DNA from 3 places in the Pseudoalteromonas spongiae UST010723-006 genome. Region 1 is predicted to be linked to each of the others. Evidence: predicted binding sites of a transcription regulator. Region 1 holds the regulator's gene; each other region holds the start of a gene.
What was found. Region 1 encodes ArgR, which controls arginine synthesis, uptake and breakdown. Its sites were predicted from a motif close to ANTGAATANNTATTCANT; they were not measured.
Positions count from the first base shown of each region.

Region 2: the regulator ArgR is predicted to act here: its motif matches at 2,787-2,804, upstream of PSPO_RS07545 (citrate synthase).
Region 3: the regulator ArgR is predicted to act here: its motif matches at 2,822-2,839, upstream of PSPO_RS06070 (YjiH family protein).

Region 1 is NZ_CP011039.1:2,260,664-2,269,070, reverse strand. It holds gene PSPO_RS10535 (Fe(3+) ABC transporter substrate-binding protein) at 1-504, shown strand, start outside; gene PSPO_RS10530 (ABC transporter permease) at 504-2,150, shown strand; gene PSPO_RS10525 (ABC transporter ATP-binding protein) at 2,143-3,201, shown strand; gene PSPO_RS10520 (Dyp-type peroxidase) at 3,216-4,127, shown strand; gene argR (transcriptional regulator ArgR) at 4,168-4,635, opposite strand; gene mdh (malate dehydrogenase) at 4,923-5,861, shown strand; gene PSPO_RS10505 (DUF885 domain-containing protein) at 5,971-7,797, opposite strand; gene hemW (radical SAM family heme chaperone HemW) at 7,880-8,407, opposite strand, start outside.
Region 2 is NZ_CP011039.1:1,597,378-1,605,784, reverse strand. It holds gene PSPO_RS07555 (SufE family protein) at 1-81, opposite strand, end outside; gene PSPO_RS07550 (aminotransferase class V-fold PLP-dependent enzyme) at 84-1,286, opposite strand; gene PSPO_RS07545 (citrate synthase) at 1,405-2,691, opposite strand; gene sdhC (succinate dehydrogenase, cytochrome b556 subunit) at 3,081-3,455, shown strand; gene sdhD (succinate dehydrogenase, hydrophobic membrane anchor protein) at 3,449-3,796, shown strand; gene sdhA (succinate dehydrogenase flavoprotein subunit) at 3,797-5,569, shown strand; gene PSPO_RS07525 (succinate dehydrogenase iron-sulfur subunit) at 5,581-6,291, shown strand; gene PSPO_RS07520 (2-oxoglutarate dehydrogenase E1 component) at 6,383-8,407, shown strand, end outside.
Region 3 is NZ_CP011039.1:1,271,189-1,279,595, reverse strand. It holds gene PSPO_RS06080 (ankyrin repeat domain-containing protein) at 1-1,055, opposite strand, end outside; gene PSPO_RS06075 (DUF2897 family protein) at 1,190-1,369, shown strand; gene PSPO_RS06070 (YjiH family protein) at 1,366-2,766, opposite strand; gene bamC (outer membrane protein assembly factor BamC) at 2,925-3,989, opposite strand; gene PSPO_RS06060 (glycine cleavage system transcriptional repressor) at 4,243-4,776, shown strand; gene bcp (thioredoxin-dependent thiol peroxidase) at 4,788-5,261, shown strand; gene rluB (23S rRNA pseudouridine(2605) synthase RluB) at 5,338-6,213, opposite strand; gene scpB (SMC-Scp complex subunit ScpB) at 6,267-6,845, opposite strand; gene PSPO_RS06040 (segregation and condensation protein A) at 6,863-7,657, opposite strand; gene PSPO_RS06035 (L-threonylcarbamoyladenylate synthase) at 7,682-8,302, opposite strand; gene rnm (RNase RNM) at 8,312-8,407, opposite strand, start outside.

The DNA.
Region 1 (8,407 bases):
ATGATTGCGCATCATGGCGAAGCAGAAGCGCGAGCGTGGTTAAAGGGCTTAAAAGCAAACCTAGCACGTAAGCCACAAGGTAACGACCGTGCACAAGTAAAAGCAGTAAAAGAGGGCTTGTGTGATGTAGCGCTCGGTAACAGTTATTACTTTGGTAAAATGCTGAACGATCCAAAGCAAGTGCCTTGGGCTGAGTCTGTGTACATTAACTTCCCAAATCAGCAAGATCGTGGCTCACATATCAATGTATCTGGTGCAGTTTTAACCAAGCATGGTAAAAATACGACTAACGCATTAAAATTAATCGAATTTATGACTGACAACAAAGCTCAGAGTATGTATGCTTCAGTGAATATGGAATATCCGGTAAAGACGGATGTTGAAGTGTCTGAGTTAGTGGCGTCTTGGGGCAAATTTAAGGAAGATGCACTGCCATTAACAAAGGTAAGTGAATACCGTCCATTGGCATTGAAGCTAATCGACGAGGTAAAATTTGATCTTTAATGCGCCTTAATTTTTCACTGTCTAAATGGCAGTTTATTGCTTTCGCGACAGGCTTTTGCCTGTCGCTTCCGTTATTGTTCCTGATTTTTGAATCCTTCCAGCCTGATAAGGAAGTCTTTGAACACTTAAAACAAACAGTATTGTGGGATTACACCTTTAATACCATAGTGTTGATTTTTGGCGTCTGCTTGCTCAGTTGTGTGATTGCGTTGCCACTAGCATGGCTTTGTGCCTACAGTGACTTTCCCGGTAAAAAGCATTTTGAGTGGGCATTGATGCTACCACTTGCAATGCCAACTTATATTATCGCCTATATTTATACCGACTTATTTGATTATGCGGGCCCCATTCAGTCATGGTTGCGCGCGGTTTTTGGCTGGCAATCACCGAGTGATTATTGGTTTTTTGATATTCGCACGCTCGGCGGTGCAATCGTAATGATTGCATTAGTGCTATATCCATATTTATTTTTGATTTTTAAAACCGCACTTAAAGAGCAATCTTATAAATTAGTTCAGGCCAGCCAAGTAATGGGTTACTCGCCTGTTAAAAGCTTTTTTAAAGTATCGATTCCGTTAGGGCGTGGCGCAATTGCTGCGGCATTAGCACTTATCAGCATGGAATCAATGGCTGATTTTGCAACGGTAAATTATTTTGCAGTAAGTACCCTGACAACGGCAGTATACGATACCTGGCTTGGTTACTATTCACTCACGGCGGCAGCGAAAATCTCCGGCATTATGTTACTGTTTTTGTTTGTCGTGATAGGCGTAGAGAAATTTAGCCGACGCAACCAAGCGGTATTTGAACGTGGTGCAAGCGAAAATAACGGACCGCTTTATTACCTATCGGGAAAATCAGCATGGTTAGCAACAGCCTATTGTGCATTAATACTTTTTGCTGGGTTTGTGCTGCCAATTCTTATTTTGATGAGCTACGCAGTGAGCTATTTTAGTGAAGCGTTCAATAGCGATGCGTTTTTATATGCTTGGCAGAGCTTAAAAATAGCGCTAATCGTTAGTTTCGTTTGCGTTGCTTTAAGTGTGCTGGTGAATTTCTATCAACGTTCAAGCTTATCGCGCTGGGCAGGTGTGCCAGGCAAAGTTGCCAGTACTGGTTATGCATTGCCTGGCACCGTATTAGCAATAGCAGTGCTACTGCCGCTCACCGCACTTGATCAACAGCTCAATATTTTTGCCGAATCAACACAGTGGTTTGCCGAACCAGGATTGTTGTTTAGTGGTTCTATTTTTGCCTTAATGTTTGCTTACGTAGTGCGCTTTTATGCGATTTCACAAGGTGCCATTGAATCTAGCTATGCGCGTATTTCACCATCGCTCGATATGGCAAGTCATTCAATGGGCGTAAGTGCAGGCAATACCTTGCGCCGAGTGCATATGCCACTGCTTAAGCGCGGTATGCTTACTGCTGGTTTAATTGTATTTATTGAATGTATGAAAGAGTTACCTGCGGCACTGTTATTACGCCCTTTTGACTTTGAAACGCTGGCAACCTATGTTTTCCAATACGTCAGTGATGAGCAACTTGAGCTTGCCTCAGTGTCGGCGTTATTTATCGTACTTGTCGGTTTAATCCCTTTATATTTAGTTAATAACACTATGGAAGCTAAAGCATCTCATGAGTAATTTGTCGATTAACAATTTAGAATATAGCTACAATGGCAAACCGATCTTAAAAGATTTGTCATTGCAGGTAAAAGACAATGAAATTGTGTGTTTACTCGGTGCAAGTGGCTGTGGCAAAACCACCACGTTAAAAGCAATTGCTGGCTTGTTGAAACCTAGCAAAGGCGATATTTCGATTGCGCAAGTTGCGGTTAACGGTGATTCGCTTTATGTGCCGCCACAAGAGCGCAATATCGGTATGATGTTTCAAGACTATGCGTTGTTTCCTCATTTAACCGTTGAGCAAAACATTGCGTTTGGCTTACACAAAGAATCCTCGAGTGTACGCAACGAGCGTGTTAAAGAAATGCTGTCACTGATTAAGCTAGAGGCATTTGCCGAGCGATATCCTCACCAATTATCTGGTGGTCAGCAACAGCGCGTGGCCATTGCTCGCGCACTGGCATATAAACCGAGTTTATTATTGCTTGATGAACCATTTTCCAATATCGATCACCAAGTACGCTTTCAATTAATTGATGATATTCGCCGTATTATTAAAGATCAGCAAGTTTCCGCTATTTTTGTAACCCATTCCAAAGAGGAAGCTTTTGCCTTTGCTGATAAATTGGCGATCATGGAAGAGGGCAAAATTGCACAATTGGGCACAGCAGAAGCACTTTATCGCAAACCTGCGACAAAAGGTGTTGCGGCATTTTTAAGTGCTGGTATTTTTATCGATGCAGAAGCGACATCGAGCACTGAATTTAAAACTGAGTTTGGTACCATTACTTCACTTGAACCTGTTACCAATGACCAAAATGAAGTGTCAGGAAAAGGCTGTATATACTTAAAGCCTCAATATTTAACTTTAAGCGAAAACGAACAAGGAGTAGGCGAGTTTGTTGCGAGCCGTTTTGTTGGTAACCGCTATTTATGTCGTGTAAAACTAGGGCAACAAGAACTTGAAATTCCATGCGCGCAACATCAGCGCTATGCTTATGGTCAGCGATTAGCTATTGATGTTCGTCCGCATTTGGTTAATTATTTCGCTTATACTAATAACAATTAAGTAGGAAACCCGCTATGCCACAAGCGCAATCAGGAGTTTGTGCTGAAGCCAATTTACATGGTGTGCATTTATTTTTAAATGTATTAGATGGCCAAGAACTCAGCTTGTCGAAAAAATTGGCAAGTATTATTGATATGCAAGAGCGGTTTGATCACGAATTTTCAGAAGCGCTTGTGTCGTGTGTTGTGGCGATAGGTTCGCAATTCTGGCCACATATTTACCCCAGTAAAATGCCAAAAACCTTGGCAGGCTTTCCACAATTTGAACATATTGAGCATGCTACGCCGTCACGTCCAATAGATTTAATGATTCAAATTAGGGCAGATCGTCTTGATGTAGTTCATTTGTTTGTGATGGAAGTGATTGAATTACTGAGTGGTGATATTGAGCTGATTGACCAAGTTAAGTGTTTTCATTATTTAGATGGTCGTGACCTAAATGGCTTTATTTATGGTGTTGCCAATCCCCATGGTCGCAAAAAGCAGCTTGTTGCTTTAGTGGGGGATGAAGACGTTGCATTTTCTGCAGGCAGTTATATTCATGTGCAGCGTTATCGTTATGATTTAAAGGCATGGCAAGAAATCTCAAAAGCTGAACAAGAAATTGTAATGGGTCGAATGGCTAATTCTAACCAAGCGGTTAGCTGCGCTCCGGAAAACAGTCATAGTGCTCGTACAGAACTTTACGATGACCATGGCAATGCATTATTTTTAAATCAAGGCATGCCATTTGCTGATATTAACCAACAGGGCTTTTTATTTATTAGCTGTGCAAACAATGGCTATGCGTTTCAAACGCTTCTCAAACACCGTTTAGGCTACATTGATGATAATGGCCCAGATATGTGGCTAGAGTTTGCGAAAAGTGATTTTGGTGCGGCATTTTTTGCACCATCAGTGAATATGCTAAGGGAATTAGCTAGGTAGCAGAGAGTTCATCAATGAGGATGAACTCTCAAAAATAGAGTTACACGTTTTCAAATAAGTTTTTTACGCGTTCAAGCGTGACATCAATTTCTGAAATTTTTGCTGGCGCAATAAAAATCGTGTCATCACCGGCAATGGTGCCTAACACACCGTCTGCTTTGCCAAGTGAATCAAGCAAACGTGCAATTAGTTGTGCAGCACCTGGGCTGGTACGAATGATGATCATCATTTCGTTATGCATAATATCAATTACCAGTTGGCGCAGCGGACTTTTCGCTGTCGGTACACCCATTTCTGCAGGTAAACAATACACCATCTCTTGTTTTGCATTACGTGTGCGTACAGCACCAAATTTACTTAACATGCGAGACACTTTGCTCTGACTAATATTGTCAAAACCCATATCTTTTAAGGCATCAACAATCTCGCCTTGTGAACCAAAGTTTTCTTCTTTTAAAAGGGCTTTGAACGCTTTAACCAGCGCTTCTTGTTTATCTTGTATTTGCATGTGAACGGGCTGTTTAACCAATTGATGGACGTTACCTTAAATTTTACACAAGTTAGGGTTAAATGCATTAATAAAATCGTCATCTTAATTCAATTAGAGTTGAATTAATCTCAATGAAAACGCGATTTTTTTAATTGATAGCGTTGTCAACTAATCTAGTCGGATAAAGTTTACAACTATGGTCGAGATTTATATAAAAAATACCTGTTTTATTTGTTTTTATGCGCACTTTTCATTATCTTTATGGCACTTTTTTAAATACCTACCTCTAATCACGGAGAATTCACATGAAAGTTGCAGTTTTAGGCGCAGCTGGTGGTATCGGCCAGGCCCTTTCTTTATTACTTAAAACACAATTACCAGCTGGTTCTGAGCTATCGTTATATGATGTAGCGCCAGTTGTTCCAGGTGTTGCTGTTGACCTATCACATATCCCAACTGCAGTTAAAGTTGAAGGTTTTGGTAAAGACGATTTAGATGCAGCACTTGCTGGCGCAGATATCGTAATTATTCCAGCAGGTATGCCGCGTAAGCCGGGTATGGACCGTGCAGACTTATTCAATGTTAATGCAAGCATTGTTAAAACACTTGCTGAAGGCATTGTTAAAAACTGTCCTAAGGCGCTTGTAGGTGTTATCACTAACCCTGTAAACGGCACTGTACCAATCGTTGCTGAAGTATTCAAAAAAGCAGGTACTTACGAAGCTAACCGTGTATTCGGTGTAACAACACTAGACGTTATCCGTTCAGAAGCGTTCATCGCTGAACTTAAAGGCGTAGACGTTGCTTCTGTTAAAGTACCAGTAATCGGTGGTCACTCAGGTACAACTATTCTTCCACTTCTTTCACAAGTTGAAGGTGTTGAGTTCACAGCAGAAGAAGTTGAAGCACTTACTCCACGTATTCAAAACGCAGGTACTGAAGTTGTTAACGCAAAAGCGGGTGGCGGTTCAGCGACACTTTCAATGGGCGCAGCAGCTGCACGTTTCACTCAGTCTTTAGTTAAAGGCTTACAAGGTGAAGAAGGTGTTATCGACTACGCATACGTTGCAATCGACGGTGGTGACGCTGCATACTTCGCACACCCAGTACGTTTAGGCAAAAACGGTGTTGAAGAAATCCTTTCTTACGGTGAGCTTAGCGCATTCGAAGAGAAAGCAAAGAACGACATGCTTGAAACGCTTAACAAAGACATTCAAGAAGGTATCGACTTCATCAACGGTTAATTCCGAGATAAGTTGTTACAGTAAAGAAGGCCGCAATTGCGGCCTTTTTTGTATCTTAATTGATAAAAAATAAAAGGCGCTTTATACGCCTTTTATTTTTTAATGCTTATTAACCTTGTTTGCTTGCAACCCAATCGTTTACAAAGCCTTCAAGAGTATTAAGCGGCACTGGACCGCTCTTAAGCACTACATCGTGGAATTCACGAATATCGAACTTTTCACCAAGTTGCTTTTTCGCGCTTTCACGTAATTCTACAATCTTGATCATACCGATTTTGTACGCCGTTGCTTGTGATGGCATTACAATGTGACGCTCTACCATCTTAACGCCGTCTGAGGTTGCATTTGGCGTGTTATTTACGTAGTAGTCGATACCTTGTTGGCGCGTCCACTTCATCGCGTGAATACCTGTATCTACTACTAAGCGACATGCACGCCATAACTCCATCGCTAAGCGACCAAAGTCTGAGTAGGGGTCTTCGTATAAGCCCATTTCTTTAGGCACCATTTCAGAGTATAAACCCCAGCCTTCAACGTATGCTGTGTAACCGCCAAATTTACGGAATTTAGGAACGCCTTCAAGCTCTTGCGCGATAGCAATTTGCATGTGGTGGCCTGGAATACCTTCATGGTAAGCAAGCGCTTCCATTTGGTAAGTTGGCATCGCTTCCATATCGTACAGGTTGGCATAGTAAATACCAGGGCGTGAGCCATCTGGCGCAGGTTGCTGGTAAAATGCTTTACCTGCTGCTTTTTCACGAAATGCTTCAACACGTTTTACAATCATGTCGGCTTTTGGCTTAACGATAAATAACTCATCAAGGCGCGACTTCATGTTATCGATCATTGCTGTCGCATCAGCAAGGTATTTTGCTTTACCTTCTTCCGTGTTTGGCAAGTAGAACTGCTTGTCGGTTTTCATGAATTCCATGAATGCTTTTAAGTCGCCTTTAAAGCCAACTTTATCTTTGATTTCACGCATTTCATCATGAATACGTGCAACTTCAGCTAAACCAATCGCGTGAATTTCTTTTGCCGTAAGATCGGTTGTTGTCGTGCGTGCTAATGCATTGTTGTAGTAAGCTTCACCTTGCGGGAACTTCCAAGCACCATCGCGGTTATCAGCGCGAGATTCTAAACCAATTAAGTAGCTGATAAGCGATTCATAGGCAGGACCAACTGCAGTTTTAAGCGCATTTGTTGCATCAGTGATAAGAGCGTCTTTTTCAGCTTGTGCGATTTCTAACTTTGCCACTTTGCGTTTAAAGTCAGCAAGCAGGGTTGAATCTTCACCAGTAGTGAAAGGCGCACCTTTCAAAATGTTTTTGCTTGAATCAATTACATGTGGGAACACGAATTTAGGCGCGATAATGCCTTTTTCAGCACGAGTTTCTAAATCTTTTTCAAGTTGTTCAAATACGGTTGGTACACCATTTAAACGAGAAATATACGCTTTTGCATCACTTAAATCGGCAATTTGATGTTGGTTAATCAAAAATGCAGGGATCATTGAGTGTGTGCCATACATTTGATTTACTGGATACGTGTGGTAGCGCCATTTAAAGTCATCAATGCTTTGTACTAAACGCTGTTCCATTAAGTCATAGCTAACTTGTGTCGTGCTATCTAGCTTGCTGCGGTCAAATGCGCGCAGCGTTTCAAGGTCTTTTTTCGCAAGCGCTAAATCTTCTAACGCACGTGCTTCAGAACCGTCGTCCCATTTGTCATAGTCTTTTTTGATGCCCATGTAGGTTTGGTAAACAGGGCTGCGCATTACGCCGCGCATAAAAACTTCTTCAAAGAACGCGTTTGCACGTTCGCTTTCTGATTGTTGTTTAACGACTTCAGCAGTTGTATCTTGTGTTGTTGCTGGTGTTTGACAACCAACTAAAAAAACAGAGCTGATTGCTGCTGCAATTAATGAGCGCTTAAGCATTTTGTTTTACCTTTATAGTTATGACTTTATAACGAAGTATTTACTCAACGTTACTGTTTTACAGGGGTCGCTACAAACGACGTTACACAAATAATTGTAACAAGTCATTTAAAAAGCGGTGTCCTTTTGCGGTAACTTGCCAGATATTGTCGTTTTTTTGCATTAATCCTGCAGTAACCGCGTGATTTAAATTAGTTTCAACGTGTTCAAGTGGCAGCCCAGTAAACTCAACAAACTCGTTGATGTTGAATGATTCATGTAGGCGCAAGCGGTTCATGAAATATTCAAAAGGCAGTTCATCATTTGCTACGTGCCAGCTATCAAATAGGTATGGTCTGGTTAAGTTCATATAGCCTTTAGGATGTTTTACCTTAACAGTGCGTACCAGTTTTTGTGTTGTTAAATCGGTGATTTTGCCATGGGCGCCACAGCCAATACCCAAGTAATCACCAAAACGCCAGTAATTTAAATTATGCTGACATTGAAAGCCCGATTTGGCGTAGCCTGATATTTCATATTGCTCGTAACCTGCATCTGTTAACAGCTGGTGGCCTTGTTCTTGAATCTGCCACAAGGTTTCATCTTCAGGCAGTACAGGCGGTTTTGACGC
Region 2 (8,407 bases), 660 kb from region 1:
CAACATAATTTCACGGTACTTATCTTGCCATGCTTTTTTGGCGATAAAGTGCTGTTTTAATCTTTGATATTGTTCTGTCATAGTTAATCTAGTAATTCTATAGCTTGTTTTAATGCAACAATAAAGCGGTCAATATCATCAAAGCTGTTATAACAACTTAAACTGACACGAATGGTACCCGCAACACCGAGTAGATTTATCAATGGCTGAGTACAGTGGTTACCTGAACGTACAATAATGCCGGCTTGGTCGAGTAGGGTCGCAACGTCTAGGTTATGCTCATCTTTGTAGTTAAAACTAATTGTGCCGATATTATTGTTTAAATCGCCGTAAATTTTTATTCCATCAATCTGTTTAAGTGCGTTTAGCGTGTATTGATAGAGCGCTTTTTCAACAGCTAGTTGCGTTGCCATCTCGCTTGAGCCCATAAAATCAAGTGCAGCGGCAAAACCAATCACGCCGGCGATGTTCGGCGTGCCTGCTTCGAAACGGGCGTTACCGTGGCGAAAGCTTGTTTCATTAAAGCTAACGCGTTCTATCATTTCGCCGCCAGTTTGGTAAGTTGATAGTAAAGATAGGCTGTGTGGTTTAGCGATTAATGCGCCAACGCCTGTTGGTCCAAACATCTTGTGTGCAGAAAGCACATAAAAATCACAGCTTAGCGCACTAATATTTGGCCTTAAATGTTGCATCGCTTGTGCACCATCAACCAAAGTAATGGCGTTGATGGCATGTGCGGCATCAAGCAAGTCTTGTATTGGTAAAATATTACCTAAGGTATTTGATGCGTGACTAATCGCCATTAGTTTTGGCTTTAGTGTGTTAATCATGGCTAAACTAACATCTAAATTTAGTACGCCATTTGCATCGACTGGTAGAATGTGAAGCTTTGCACCTGTGCGTTTACACAGCGTTTGCCAAGGCACAATATTGGCGTGGTGTTCAAGCGCCGAAATAATAATAACATCATCTTTTTCGATATGTGCATCAATCGAGCTGGCAACCAGATTTATCGCTTCGGTAGCGCCTTTGGTCCAAACAATTTGTTCTGCTTTTACCTGACAATAGTGTGCTAATTTTGTGCGCGCTTGCTCATATAAAGCGGTAGTGTTTGACGCAAACTCACTGACGCCTCGATGCACATTGGCATTGTGGTATGTATAAAAGTCGGTAATTGCATCAATCACGTTCTGAGGTTTTTGTGTAGTTGCACCATTATCTAAATAAACTAATTCAGTGTGTTTAAAAAATGGAAAATGAGAACGGATTTTTTGATTATCTAACATAGTGCCACCTGAGAATGCGAGCGGCGATTTTAATGAAATACACTAATTTTCGCAATTATTGACGGGATTTAGACATTAAAAAAGCCGCAAGTAGCGGCTTTTTTAAACTCAAAGAGGATTAACGAGACGTTACGTCTTTATAATCACGCTTTGTTTCACCAGTGTATAACTGACGAGGACGACCGATCTTCTGACCAGGTTGAGATAACATCTCATCCCAGTGTGAGATCCAACCAACGGTACGTGACATTGCAAAGATTACAGTGAACATGCTTGTTGGAATACCAATCGCTTTAAGAATGATACCTGAGTAGAAATCTACGTTAGGGTAAAGTTTCTTCTCGATGAAGTATGGGTCTTCTAGTGCGATTTGCTCTAAACGCATTGCTACGTCTAGTAGTGGATCTTCAATGTTTAGTTCTTTAAGTACTTCGTGACACGTTTCACGCATTACTGTTGCACGTGGGTCGAAGTTCTTGTAAACACGGTGACCAAAGCCCATTAGACGGAATGGGTCGTTCTTATCTTTTGCTTTCGCAACGTATTCATCGATGCGGTCTACTGAACCGATTTCTTCTAACATTGTTAGACATGCTTCGTTAGCACCACCGTGCGCAGGGCCCCAAAGTGATGCAATACCAGCAGAGATACATGCATACGGGTTAGCGCCTGAAGAACCAGCTAAACGTACAGTCGATGTTGACGCGTTTTGTTCGTGATCCGCGTGAAGCATGAAGATGCGGTCCATTGCTTTTGCAAGAACAGGGCTTACTTCATATTTTTCAGCAGGTACAGAGAACATCATGTGTAAGAAGTTTTCTGCATAGCTTAAATCGTTGCGTGGGTATACGAACGGCTGACCGATGTTGTACTTGTAACACATCGCCGCAATTGTTGGTAACTTAGCAATTAGACGAACAGCACTACGATGACGTTGAGCTGGATCTGTGATGTCTAAATCTTTGTGGTAGAAAGAAGAAAGTGCACCAACAACACCACATAGCATTGCCATTGGGTGTGAATCTACACGGAAACCTTGGAAGAAAGCACCAATTTTTTCGTGAAGCATAGTGTTAGTTGTGATTTCGTTTTCAAAACCAGCTAACTGCTCGGCATTTGGTAACTCACCATTTAATAGTAAGTAACATAGTTCGATATAGTTTGATTGTTCAGCTAAATCGTCAATTGCGTAGCCGCGGTGTAATAAAACACCTTTAGCGCCATCAATGTACGTGATAGCTGATTCACATGAACCAGTAGACATGAAACCCGGGTCGAACGTGAAGTAACCATGGCTGCCTAGGGTACGAACGTCGATAACGTCCTGACCAGCTGTGCCAGAGTAAATAGGAAGTTCGATAGGATCTAGCCCATCAATATGGACCGTGGCTTTTTTGTCTGCCATCTAATTATCTCCTTTAAATATAACAAACCAGTTTGTTATTTTTGATACGGATGTTAAGCAAATTCTATCTATTCTAACTTATAAATAGGGAAGAAAGTCAATTTAAATGCATCAATTGATGATAACTATTCTTCGATCGAATAAATATTATACCAATGGCTACTTCGCAAGCACCTCTTATTAAACAAGAATTGTAATAGGCCATATGGTCTTATATACTGTGGTAGGCATTCTAAAACGTGAATGCCTTTCGTCTGGAGCGAATGCTGTTTTTTCATACTGCGACTCGTCATCGCTGTGTGGCAAATTTCGCTTTGATGGTTCCACCAATATTTTGGTGGGTTATAACAACAATTGTTGGACTCCTTAGAGTCAATGGGCAAGTAACAGTGAAAAAGCAAAGACCTGTAAATCTAGATTTATCTACTATCTCGATGCCAGCAACTGCTAAAGCTTCAATTCTGCACCGTATTTCTGGTGTGGCGTTGTTCTTCGCTTTATCTTTTGTAATTTGGGCATGGTCTGAATCACTTTCTTCTCCTCAAGGTTTTGAATTCGTCAAGAGCCTGTTTACCGGGTTCATTGCCAAATTCATTGCATGGGGTGCGGTAATCGCGCTTCTATATCACTTAGTTGCAGGTGTACGTCACCTTCTAATGGATATGGGTCGTTTTGAAGAATTAGGTTCAGGTAACGCAAGTGCTAAGTTTGTAATGGCACTATGGGTTGTATTAGCCGTGTTAGCAGGAGTATGGATATGGTAGTTAATCAAGCATCTCTAAAACGCGACGGTGTACAAGATTTTGTATCATTACGTGCAACAGCACTTGTATTAGCGTCATATGCTCTGTTTATCTTAGGGTATTTTCTTACTACTCCAACTGTAACGTTTGAAGCGTGGCAGGGATTATTTTCTAACTTAGCAGTAAAAGTGTATACCTTAGCTGCGCTAGTTTGCATGATGGTTCATACCCGTATTGGTTTGTGGCAAGTTCTAACTGACTATGTTAAGAACGCTAAATTGCGCGCAATCCTAGGCTTTTTCCTAAACCTGATGGCTTTTGCATATGTAGCTGTTGGTTTCTTTGTTCTTTGGAGTGTGTAAGTGGCTATTTCAACAAGAGAATTTGACGCTGTAGTAATTGGTGCCGGTGGTGCGGGTATGCGTGCTGCACTGGCTATCAGTGAATCAGGTAAAACTTGTGCACTTATTTCTAAAGTATTCCCAACCCGTTCTCATACGGTGTCTGCACAAGGTGGTATCACAGTTGCTTTAGGTAATTCCCACGAAGATAACTGGGAATGGCACATGTACGATACGGTAAAAGGTTCTGATTACATCGGTGACCAAGACGCGATTGAATACATGACCAAAACAGGTCCTGAAGCAATTACAGAATTAGAAAACATGGGTTTACCATTTTCACGTTTTGAAAATGGCCGTGTTTACCAACGTCCTTTCGGTGGTCAATCGAAAAACTTTGGTGGTGAACAAGCTGCACGTACTGCAGCAGCAGCTGACCGTACTGGTCACGCGCTTCTTCACTGCCTATACCAACAAAACGTTAAAAACAAAACAAATGTTTTCTCTGAATGGTACGCATTAGACCTTGTTAAAAACGACAAGGGTGACGTTGTTGGTTGTACTGCTATTGATATCGAAAGCGGCGAAGTAGTTTACTTCAAATCTAAAGCGGTTGTTTTAGCAACTGGCGGTGCAGGTCGTATCTTCGCATCTACAACAAACGCGCACATTAACACAGGTGACGGTGTTGGTATGGCAACACGTGCTGGCATTTCAATGCAAGACATGGAAATGTGGCAGTTCCACCCAACGGGTATTGCAGGTGCAGGTACACTAGTTACAGAAGGTTGTCGTGGTGAAGGTGGTTATCTTCTAAATAAAGACGGCGAACGCTTCATGGAACGTTACGCACCAAACGCTAAAGACTTAGCGGGTCGTGACGTTGTTGCTCGTGCAATGATGACAGAAATCCGTGAAGGCCGCGGTTGTGAAGGCCCATGGGGTACGCACATCAAACTTAAGTTAGATCACTTAGGTGCTGAGATGCTAAACCTACGTCTTCCAGGTGTTTGTGACCTTTCTAAGACATTCGCACACGTTGACCCTGCAAAAGAGCCAATTCCAGTAATCCCAACATGTCACTACATGATGGGTGGTGTACCAACTAACGTTAATGGTCAAGTTATTAACGTAGATGGTGCAGGCAATGAGAAATTAGTTGAAGGTTTATTCGCAGTAGGTGAAATTGCATGTGTATCTGTACACGGTGCAAACCGCTTAGGTGGTAACTCACTACTTGACCTTGTTGTATTTGGTCGTGCAGCGGGTAACTTCCTTGGTCAATACCTAAAAGATGCTGAAATTTCGAAAGACGCATCTGAATCTGATCTAGAAGCAGCGATGGCTCGTTTCAATCGTTGGGAAACTTCTAAACCAGGCCAAGGTGAAGACCCAGTACAGATCAAGAAAGACCTACAAAAATGCATGCAGCTTAACTTCTCGGTATTCCGTGAAGGTGATGCAATGGCAACAGGTCTTACAGAGCTTAAAGAAATTCGTGAACGCTTACAGCACGCACGTCTTGACGACAAGTCATCTGAGTTCAACACGCAACGTATTGAGTGTTTAGAGCTAGATAACTTAATGGAAACTGCGTACTCAACAGCTGTTGCTGCGAATTTCCGTACAGAAAGCCGTGGTGCACATTCGCGCTTCGATTTCCCAGAGCGTGACGATGAAAACTGGTTATGTCACTCAGTTTATAGCCCAGTGACGGAAGAAATGTCTAAGCGTGAGGTGAACTTCTCACCTAAAACACGTGAAGCCTTCCCACCTAAAGCACGTACTTACTAGGAGCGAAGTCAATGGCACAATTACAATTTTCTGTCTATCGTTACAATCCAGATGTAGACAACGCACCGCGTATGCAAGACTATACCCTTGAGGTAGAAGAAGGTCGCGATATGATGGTATTGGATGCACTTTTACAATTAAAAGAGCAAGATCCAACACTTTCTTTCCGTCGTTCATGCCGTGAAGGTGTATGTGGTTCTGACGGTGTAAACATGAATGGTAAAAACGGTTTAGCGTGTATTACTCCATTATCTGCACTAGGTAAGGGTAAAATCGTTATTCGTCCATTACCAGGCTTACCAGTTGTTCGTGATTTAGTAATTGATATGTCTCAATTCTATTCACAATACGAGAAAGTTAAGCCATTCTTAATCAACGATAAGCCAACAGGCGGTGAAGAGCGTCTTCAATCAATTGAAGAACGTGACAAGCTTGATGGTTTATATGAGTGTATCTTATGTGCATGTTGTTCAACTTCATGCCCATCATTCTGGTGGAACCCTGACAAGTTCATTGGTCCTGCTGGGTTGCTACACGCTTACCGTTTCTTAGCTGATAGCCGCGATACGGCGACAGAAGAACGTTTAGCAGATTTAGACGATGCATTCAGCGTATTCCGTTGTCACGGTATCATGAACTGTGTCAACGTGTGTCCTAAGGGCCTTAATCCAACTAAGGCAATTGGTCACATTAAGTCTATGTTACTAAACCGTTCGGTATAAAACGGCAGTAACACAAAACACCGCGGCGATAACTATGTTATCGCCGTTTAACTAAAACTTAGTATTCTGCGCTAGTAAAAAGGGCTTATAAATGCACGAAGGTGTAATGAAGGCATGGCTAGAGTCTTCTCACTTTAACGGTGGTAATGTCGCATACGTAGAAGAACTGTATGAAGCGTACTTAGATGACGCGAGTTCAGTTTCTGACGAATGGCGTGAAGTGTTTGATGCACTACCGAAAGTAGAAGGTGTAGATGTCGATGTAAAACATTCCGACATAAGAGCACAATTTGCCGAGCTTGCGAAAAACAAGCATAAAGAAGTAGTCGTTGCAGCAGGTGGCGCATCTGATGCAAAACAGGTTAGGGTTCTGCAATTAATTAATGCATACCGTTTCCGTGGTCACCAAAATGCAAACCTTGACCCATTAGGTTTGTGGCAGCGTGAAAAAGTACGTGATTTAACACTTGAACACCACGATTTAACGGATTCTGACCTAGATAAAGAATTCAACGTAGGGTCATTTGCTTCAGGCAGTGACACTATGAAACTAAAAGACTTATATGCAGCACTTAAGAAAACCTACTGTGGTTCGATTGGCGCTGAATATATGCATATCACGTCTACAGAAGAAAAACGTTGGTTACAACAGCGTTTAGAATCTAACTTTGCCCAGCCTCAATTTAGCAACGAAACTAAGTTACGCATCTTAAAAGGCCTAACGGCTGCTGATGGTCTTGAAAAATACCTAGGTGCTAAATTCCCAGGTGCAAAACGTTTCTCACTAGAAGGTGGTGATGCGCTAGTACCTATGCTTAAAGAATTAATTCACAGAGCAGGGGAAAGTGGTCAGGAAGAAGCCGTTATTGGTATGGCGCACCGTGGTCGTTTAAACGTTTTAGTTAACGTACTTGGTAAAAACCCTCAGGTTCTGTTTGATGAATTCGCTGGTAAATATGGCGAATTAGCAGGTTCTGGTGACGTTAAATATCACATGGGTTACTCATCTGATTTCGCAACTACGGGCGGCAACGTGCACATGGCACTTGCGTTTAACCCGTCGCATTTAGAAATCGTTAATCCGGTGGTAATGGGTTCAGTACGTGCACGTTTAGACCGTTTAGGCTGTACGAATGGCTCAAAAGCACTACCTATCACTATTCACGGTGACTCGGCAATTGCTGGCCAAGGTGTGGTTCAAGAAACATTCAACCTATCACAAACACGCGCATTCAGTGTTGGCGGTTCGATTCGTATCGTTGTAAACAACCAAGTTGGTTTTACAACTTCTAAACAAGAAGACGTTCGCTCAACTGAATACTGTACTGATATCGCGAAAATGGTGCAGGCACCTATTTTCCACGTAAATTCAGACGACCCAGAAGCAGTTGCTTTTGTAACGCAACTTGCGCTTGATTTCCGAAACAAGTTTAAGCGTGACGTAGTAATTGACTTAGTATGTTACCGTCGTCATGGTCACAACGAAGCGGATGAGCCAAATGCGACTCAGCCGTTAATGTATCAGAAAATCAAAAAGCACCCTGTGCCGCGTCAGATTTACGCTGATACGCTCGTGTCTCAAGGCGTATTAAGTGCTGATGAAGCAAAAGCGCTTGCTGATAACTACCGTAACGGTTTAGACAACGGTGTGTGTGTTGTTGATGAAATTCAACCAGACACAAAACACTCATCAGATTGGTCTAAGTTTGTGGGTCACGATTGGGACGTTGCATACGATCCAGCGCTGCCGCTTGATAAGCTGAAAGCATTGGGTGAATCAGTTGCTAATTACCCTGAAAACCACAAAGCACAGTCTCGCGTTAAGAAAATTTACGATGATCGTAAAGCGATGGCAGCGGGCGAAAAGCCGCTAGACTGGGGTATGGCTGAGACACTTGCTTATGCATCACTAGTAGACGAAGGTACAGATATTCGTATTACCGGTCAGGATTCTGGTCGTGGTACGTTCTTCCACCGCCATGCAGTAGTGCACAACCAAGCAGATGCTTCTACCTATTTGCCGCTACAAAATATTCGCCCTGAACAAGGCGCGTTTGAAGTGTACGATTCGGTACTATCTGAAGAAGCGGTACTTGCGTTTGAATACGGTTATGCA
Region 3 (8,407 bases), 990 kb from region 1:
AGTTTTAATTGCCCTTCTTCACTCAATTCTTTAATACCAAACTTGTGTTCGAAGTGCTTTATCACTTCAGGCAGCTCTAGTTCAACCGCTAAACGATATGGTGTAAGGCCATCGCTGTCTTTTTGATGATAATTTACGCCACCGTTAAGCGCTTTACTAATAATATCCAAACTGCGAGCTCGCACCGCAAAATGCAGCAAGTTATTACCTTTTAAATCGCATTCAGTTGCACGTTCCTTGCTTAGCAATGCATCAAATACATTTGCAAAGCCTTGCTTAGCTGACCAAATTAAGGCAGTTAAACCATCTTCATCAGTGATCTGCCCTTTTGCCCCCTGCTCGATAAATCGCATACATAAGCTTTGTTTAGCATCAGGCTGTGAAATATGAGATAGCAGCGCGCGCTCTAACAAACGGTTATCAACTTCACCATCAGAGAGTGCAAGCAACAAATCAAAAAAGTCTTCGCCTTGACGCAATCTATCGGCGATTTCTTCTGCCAATACATTGGTATCGCCAGTTACATTACTTTTTATAAAGGGTAAGGCAACTTCACGAAAATCATCATCCGCCCAAATCGCTAACACATCATCGTGTGATAACGGCATGCCGAGGTTTAAAAACTGCTGAAACAGCTTAAAGAAACGCAAATGCATACACAGTGAGGTAAGTGTTAGCTCACTTTGCATTGCAACCTGATTACCAATCGCCGCGTATTGGTCGATTCGTGATAACAAGAGTTCGCTTATTGCTTCTTTGCTATTGAGTTGCTGATGTAAATGGGCAATAGCCGATTCAATATACTGCTGAGCATTATCATCGTATTCAAATATATGCTGATAGAAACATTGCTCAAATGGCTCTGCCGGCTTTAGCCACAATAAATAATACAGTGGCGGTAGCACGCTGGTGCTGATCCCTTGCGCGTCTTTGGTCTCTTCGCATTTCGGCCAAGCTTCAAGGGCATCCAAAATAAATGCGCCATTTTGCTCTAACAAACCTTTTAATAAAAGTGGATAAGCCTCAGGCCAAACTAATACTCGCTCAAGTGACAACGCAGTGCTCCAGAATAAAATGTAATTACGCGAAACGCGCTAATAGTAACAACTATTTAATTGATGAAAAAGAACTTATTAAGTTCCATTTACTGGGTTAAAATTAAAGAAATTCACAACTTTTAGGCAAATCTATGAGCATCTGGGCCACAATCTTAATAATCGCAATTGTGCTTGGCGTGATTTGGAGCAATATCGCTTTACTAAAGCATTCCGCAAAAATGGATATGAAAAACTTTAATCAAGATCCGATAGAAAAAGCTCGCCGCTCATTAGAAGAAAAACAGCGAGCCGAAAAAGATCAAGAAAATTAACCTACTAGCCAATGTCCCATTAAGGCGATTACCGGTAGCGTTACTAATGTACGTAAAATAAAAATCATAAATAACTCAAAGATATTTACTGGAATTTTGCTACCTAGTAACAGTGCACCCACTTCAGACATGTAAATCAACTGGGTTACACTCATTGCCGCAACCACAAAACGCGTCAGTTCACTGTTAATATTTTGCGCCGCCAAAATTGATGGAATAAACATGTCGGCAAAGCCAACAACCACAGTTTGCGCAGCCTTTTCAGCTTCCGGAATTTGCATCAGTTCAAACAGTGGAATAAACGGTGTGCCTAACCATTGAAATACTGGCGTATATTCAGCAATCACAAGAGCAATCGTACCGATCGCCATAACGACTGGCAGTACCGCAAACACCATATCAACGGCATTTTTTAAACCATCAATAAGCGTTTCTTTAATTGTTTGTGCATGACGTGCTTTATCAAGTGCTACATCAAGTGAATGTTTAAACAAGGTTTTCCCTTCAGGTAATGCCTCTGGATTACCTTTTACTTCTTCACCATCAATGTATATGTCTTTTTTGAATCTAAGTGGTGGCAAGCGCGGAACAATCAGTGCAGCGGCAATACCCGCCATACAAACAGTAAGGTAAAACGGTGCAAATAAATGCGCCAATTTTACTTGACCAATAACCACCAAACAAAAGGTAATTGAAACCGCCGAGAAAGTTGTACCAATAATCGCCGCTTCACGCTGTGTATAATGTTTTTCTTCATACTGCTTCGCAGTCATTAAAATACCCACACTGCCGTCACCTAACCAAGAGGCAACACAGTTAACGGCACTGCGACCCGGTACACCAAAAAGTGGACGCATTACTTTAGTCAGTAACGTACCGACTAATTCAAGCAAACCGAAATTAAGCAATAAAGGCAGTAATAAACCAGCTAAAATAAATACCGAAAATAGAATTGGCATCAACTCGTGCAGTACCAAGCCACCAACTGCGTCTGAGTGAATCTCAATTTTGGTATCACCAATCGAAAACGTACCGACTTTTAAGTACGCCATTAGCACAAAAATAGCGCCTAACGTACGTGCCACAAGCCAAATCGGGCTAACAATCAGTAAGTGACGAACAAAGCTACCCGCTTTTAAAAACTTTGGTTTAAATAGCGTAGCTAAGCCCGATATTACTGCCATTGACACAATTACCGATGTCACAATAAGCGTAATTGAGTGTGCTAACGCGCCTTTTAATTCCTTAGCCAATATCGCTATGGGGATAGTGAATTCGCCACCATAGTTAATCGGTGTCATAAATAAAAACACGCCTATTAATGACGGAATAAGGAAAATCATTATGGTCGCAAAATTACTGCGTGGTGCAGTCGATTGATTAGCTTCCAAACTCATACTTGTTACCTTTAAAGTGATAGCGGTAAATTGATTTGCATATCTTTGCCAACAAAATGCATAACCATTTACTTATTTGCTATTTTAATCGCTACTTTTCTATCGTTTAAAAGCAAAAAAGAGCCGAGGGCTCTTTTTTGCTAATCCAATTTTATAAATTATTGAACGGTTACACCGCGCTCTTTTAGCATGGCTAAAATAACTTGTAGTGTATCGCTTAACGTGCCCGGCTCTAATGTTTCACCCTCAGCATCAAGCCAAGTAATTGATGTGCCACCGGTCTTCGTTTCAGCAACCAATAATTGATACTGACCTGCTTCAAGTGGCAGTTTACGAACGTCATCACCCCAAATTGAATCCCAAACGCTTTCATCTGGTGTTTCGTACGTGGCGAAAATTAAGTTACGAGATTGCTCGATTTCATCAATATTGAAACCAACGCGCTCTAAGAAGCTTGGGAAGCGCTCAAAAATAGCACGTGCTTTTTGCTCAGTTACAAACGCCGCGTTACCTTTGTCATCAAAACCCATTTGCAACGATACAATGCCGCGAGCTTTGTTTAATTCAACCATTAACTGTCGGTAGTTAAAGTCAAACTGACCAATAAATTCATTTAGCGCCGCCACTTCTAAACGCTGCTGCAGTACCGCTGTCAACTCGTCGTATTTCGATTCAAAATCAACTAATTCAACCTTTACCGATGCGGTACGTTTATGCTCTTCAGTTTCAACGATAAACTTAAATTTTTGACGGCTTAATTCGCGCTCTTCTTCCCACCACCAAACATCAATTGGTTCTTCAATTGTATGCCAGTTAGTCACTACGAAATTGTCAGCTTTATTTTCTGTGGTAACTTGGCGCTCAACGAATAAATCGTCAATCGCTTGCCAAATAAAACTTTCTAAATCTTGAATACCTTCGTTTTTATCGAAGAAAATGCGCGACTCTTTATCACCTTCGTTAATCCATGAACCTTGTGCAAAAGTAAGCACTTGAGCCGGTGCTTTTACCAGATATAACGCACTTTCTTCAGCTGATGTATATTGTGCCGAGTCAAGATCGTAGGCAGGATCTTTGTATGGTTTTGTCAGGTTACCTGGCACTTTAAGTTCATCATTAACACGGTAATTGCGTTTATGATGCGAATCATTGGTGAAAACAGAACAAGCAGTAATCGCCATTGAGATAGCGACAACCAATGAATTTCGGATCCAATACTGCACAAATTTCTCCTTGGTGTGCTCTTTATTATTTGCTTGATTTGACGCAGCACACACTGTTTGGTTCATAATATTATTCTCAAAATTGCCGCCTATGTTACTTTTACTAAGGACCAAACACAAGAAACCACCACCCTATCTTTAGTTTATTCTTAACAATTCGCTATAATTTTCACCACATCATATATTTACATGGTTGAACCCATTTAAATTTGCTAAAATTCGCGGCCACGTTATTAACCCATTGAGACTAAAAATGACGTTAAACACTGGAAATCAACTTGTTGTTACTGCCATCGGTGAAGATCGCCCAGGCATAGTGAGTGAGCTTACCAAGCTAGTAAGTGAAACTAATTGCAATATTATTGATAGCCGCATTGCCATTTTAGGCAATGAATTCACCTTTATAATGTTGCTTGAAGGCGATATTTCTGCCATTAGTCGTGTTGAATATAATATTCCGACAAAAAGCGTTGAGCTTGGTTTATTAACCATGATGAAACGCACCAGCCAACATCAGGAAAAACAGTATAAAGCAGGTTATAAACTCACCTACCACGGCCCTGATACGCCGGGCACACTAAGCAAAGTGACGCAATTAATGGCTGACTACCAAGTAAATATTGCAGCACTTAAATCCGATAGTGTAGAACAAGATGGTGATGTGGTAATGCGCTCGGAAATTGACATTAATTTCTCGCGTGACGTGGATGAAGCTGAATTTAAACATCAACTTGAGATCATTTTTTCAAAGTCTAACGTAGAACACATTTTAAAACGGATTCGATAGGAAATTATAATATGAATACGCTTCAAGCTGGCGATAAAGCACCGCTATTCTCACTTGCCGATCAAAACGGTGACACAGTAGAACTTGCAGAATTATTAAAAGAAAACAAAGTACTTGTTTATTTTTACCCTAAAGCATCTACACCGGGCTGTACAGTACAAGCTGAAAATCTGCGCGATCATAAAGCGGAACTTGCAGCGCTTAATACCGTTGCGGTTGGCATTAGCCCAGATCCAGTAAAACGCCTTAAGAACTTCGAAACCAAAAAAGAGCTTAACTTCCCGCTGTTATCTGACGAAGACCACGCCATTGCCGATGCATTTGGTGTGTGGGGTTTAAAAAAGTTTATGGGTAAAGAGTATGACGGCATTCACCGTTTGTCTTTCCTTATTGGACAAGATGGTACAATTGAACATTTCTTTAATAAATTTAAAACCAAAGATCACCACCAAGTGGTTATCGATTACTTAAAAGAAAATGCTTAATTAAGAAAAACATTCTTAATTAAAAAAAGCGCCAATTGGCGCTTTTTTTATATCTACAATTCAGTTAAGTACCGAATTACTTTTTTGGTGCACGGCGTTTATTGCCCGGCGTCACACGTTGATTATGCTTTTTAACCGCTTTACGGATTTTGTTAATCTTAGCGCGGCGATCTTTACGCTTCTCAGGCATTACCGATAGTTTTGTTTCGGTTTCGCGGCGCATTCCTACCGTTTGACGTAAGTAGTTCACATCTTTTAGGTTTAGCTCTTCCCAACCACCTTGCGGTAAACGTTTATTTAGTAATAAGTCACCATAGCGCACACGAATTAGGCGTGATACTTCCACTTCCTGTGATTGCCATAAACGACGTACTTCTCGGTTACGGCCTTCGGTTAAGGTAACGTTAAACCAGTTGTTTAAACCGCTTCCGCCTTGTGGCACTACCGATAAGAACTTAGCAAAGCCATCGTCTAACTCAACGCCATTTGTCACATTTTTCAGCGTTTGATCCGTTACTTCACCGAATACACGTACTGCGTATTCACGTTCCACTTCATAACTTGGGTGCATTAAGCGGTTCGCAAGTTCACCATCGTTAGTAAACAGTAGTAAGCCTGATGTGTTGATATCTAAACGGCCAATGGCAATCCAGCGATCATTTTCAAGCGGTGGTAAACGGTCAAATACGGTGCGACGACCTTCAGGATCTTTACGTGTACACAGCTCACCTTCAGGCTTGTGGTACATTAAAATACGACAAACACGTTCGTTTGACGCTTCAACCTTAACAACATGTCCGTCAAGGCGGATACGCTGTGTTGGCTCGACACGGTCACCTAAACGGGCAACTTTGCCATCAATACTAACACGACCCGATTCAATAAATTTTTCACATTCACGACGTGAACCTTTACCAGCACGTGCTAATACTTTTTGTAACTTTTCGCTCATTATTTTCTCATGTAACTTCGCAGCTAGGAATTGTTGGCTATTCTAGCACAGAGCTAATCAAGTTGCGCAGGCTCACTGAGGATTTGTGAGATTTTTTCGTCTTGCGCTACTGGTAATGGCGGTAATTCATTCAATGAAGACAATGAGAAGTGATCTAAGAATTGTTTGGTGGTGCCATAAAGCGCCGGTTTGCCCGGTACTTCTTTATAGCCAACCACTTTGACCCAATTGTGCTCTAGCATTGTTTTAATAGTTTGGCTGCTTACGGTAACGCCGCGCACTTGCTCTATTTCACCACGGGTAATTGGCTGACGATACGCAATTAAACTTAATGTTTCTAAAAATGCACGGGAATATTTAGGGGCTTTTTCTTGCCATAGTTTATTAAGCCACGGCGATAAACTGCTGCATGCTTGAAACCGATAACCTGATCCCACTTTTACTAACCGCACACCGCGCGTCGCGTAGTGCGCCATAATGGCATCGATAGCGCTTTGAATACGCTTTAGGGATATAGCGAAGTCACTTAATACGGTGTCTCGCAGCTTGTCTTTGGTTAATGGCGTATTCGCAACAAAAATTGCCGCTTCAATCAATTCAATTAACTGCTCATCAGAAAGTCGCTTCGCCATAATACCTATTTCGTTTTTTATTTTAGTTTAAGGTAGATGAGCGAGTTTATATCGCTTTGCTGAACCACAATCAAGCTTTCCTTCACCAGCTCTAAAATGGCGATAAAACTTACCACTACAGCCGCTTTGCCTTCAACGTGTTCAAACGCCTGAGAGAATGGCAAAAAGCCATCATTTTCTGTTAAAAGCGATAAAATATGTGACATTCGCGCTCGGGTTGAAAGCACTTCGGCACTAACTTGATGATGGGTTAACGTTTGCGCTCGCGCCATTACATCACTAAGTGCCAGCAATAACTCTTTCACACAGAGGTCAGGCAGTTCAACACCTTGCGACTGTGTTTCATCTAACAGCGCATGGGCAATATAAATATCGCGTTCTACTCGTGGTAACGCATCTAGGTTTTCGGCTGCTTTTCTAAATTGTTCGTATTCTTGTAAGCGCTTAATCAGCAGTGCCCGAGGATCATCTTCCTCTTCTTCCAGCTCTTTATGTACCGGTAATAATAAGCGAGATTTAATTTGAGCAAGTAACGCCGCCATCACTAAGTATTCAGCGGCAAGCTCTAACTTAAACTCTTTCATCATCTCAACATATTGCATATATTGCCCAGTGATTTTGGCAATCGAAACATCAAGAATATCGAGTTTGTGCTTTTTAATTAGATACAGCAATAAATCAAGCGGACCTTCAAATGCTTCCAGTGCCACTTCAAGTGCATCGGGCGGAATATAAAGATCTTCAGGTTTATCAGTTACCGCTTTGCCATGTAAAAAGCCAAGCGGTAATTTTTGCTGCTGCATTTCGCTCATGGGCGCTGTTTAAACTCTGGATACTTATTCAAATGGTGCTGGGTCGCCTGCACCCACACGAATAATCTCTACCGTGTCTTCCGAAAAATCTACCACAGTGGTTGGCTGCTCAGACAAATAGCCACCGTGAATAATTAAATCCACTTGTTTTTCTAATTGAAAACGAATTTCTTCTGGATCCGCCTCAGCAAATTGTTCACCCGGTAAAATTAACGAACATGACATTAACGGCTCACCCAACTCCGCCAAAATCGCTTGAGTAATAATGTGATCAGGCACGCGAATACCAATGGTTTTCTTTTTCTCATTAAGCAAGCGACGTGGCACTTCTTTAGTACCTTTGAAAATAAAGGTGTATTGCCCTGGCGTATTATTTTTAATTAAGCGAAACAAACTGTTATCTACACGGGCGTAAGTGGCAAGTTCCGATAAATCACGGCAAACAAGGGTAAAGTTATGGTGTTTTTCTAAACCACGAATACGCGCAATACGCTCCATTGCATTTTTATTACCTATGCTACAGCCGATTGCATAACCTGAATCGGTTGGAAACACAATTACCTTGCCTTGCTGGATCATATCAACCGCTTGACGCACTAAACGCGCCTGTGGGTTTTCTGGATGAATATGAAAAAATTGACTCATTGGATATCCTTAATTTAATTCTTGTTCTTTGGCAATCGCCCAATCCTGCCAAATTGGCACACTGGCTTTAGGTAAGTATAAGTTCTTTCCAAGTTCTAACCAGTT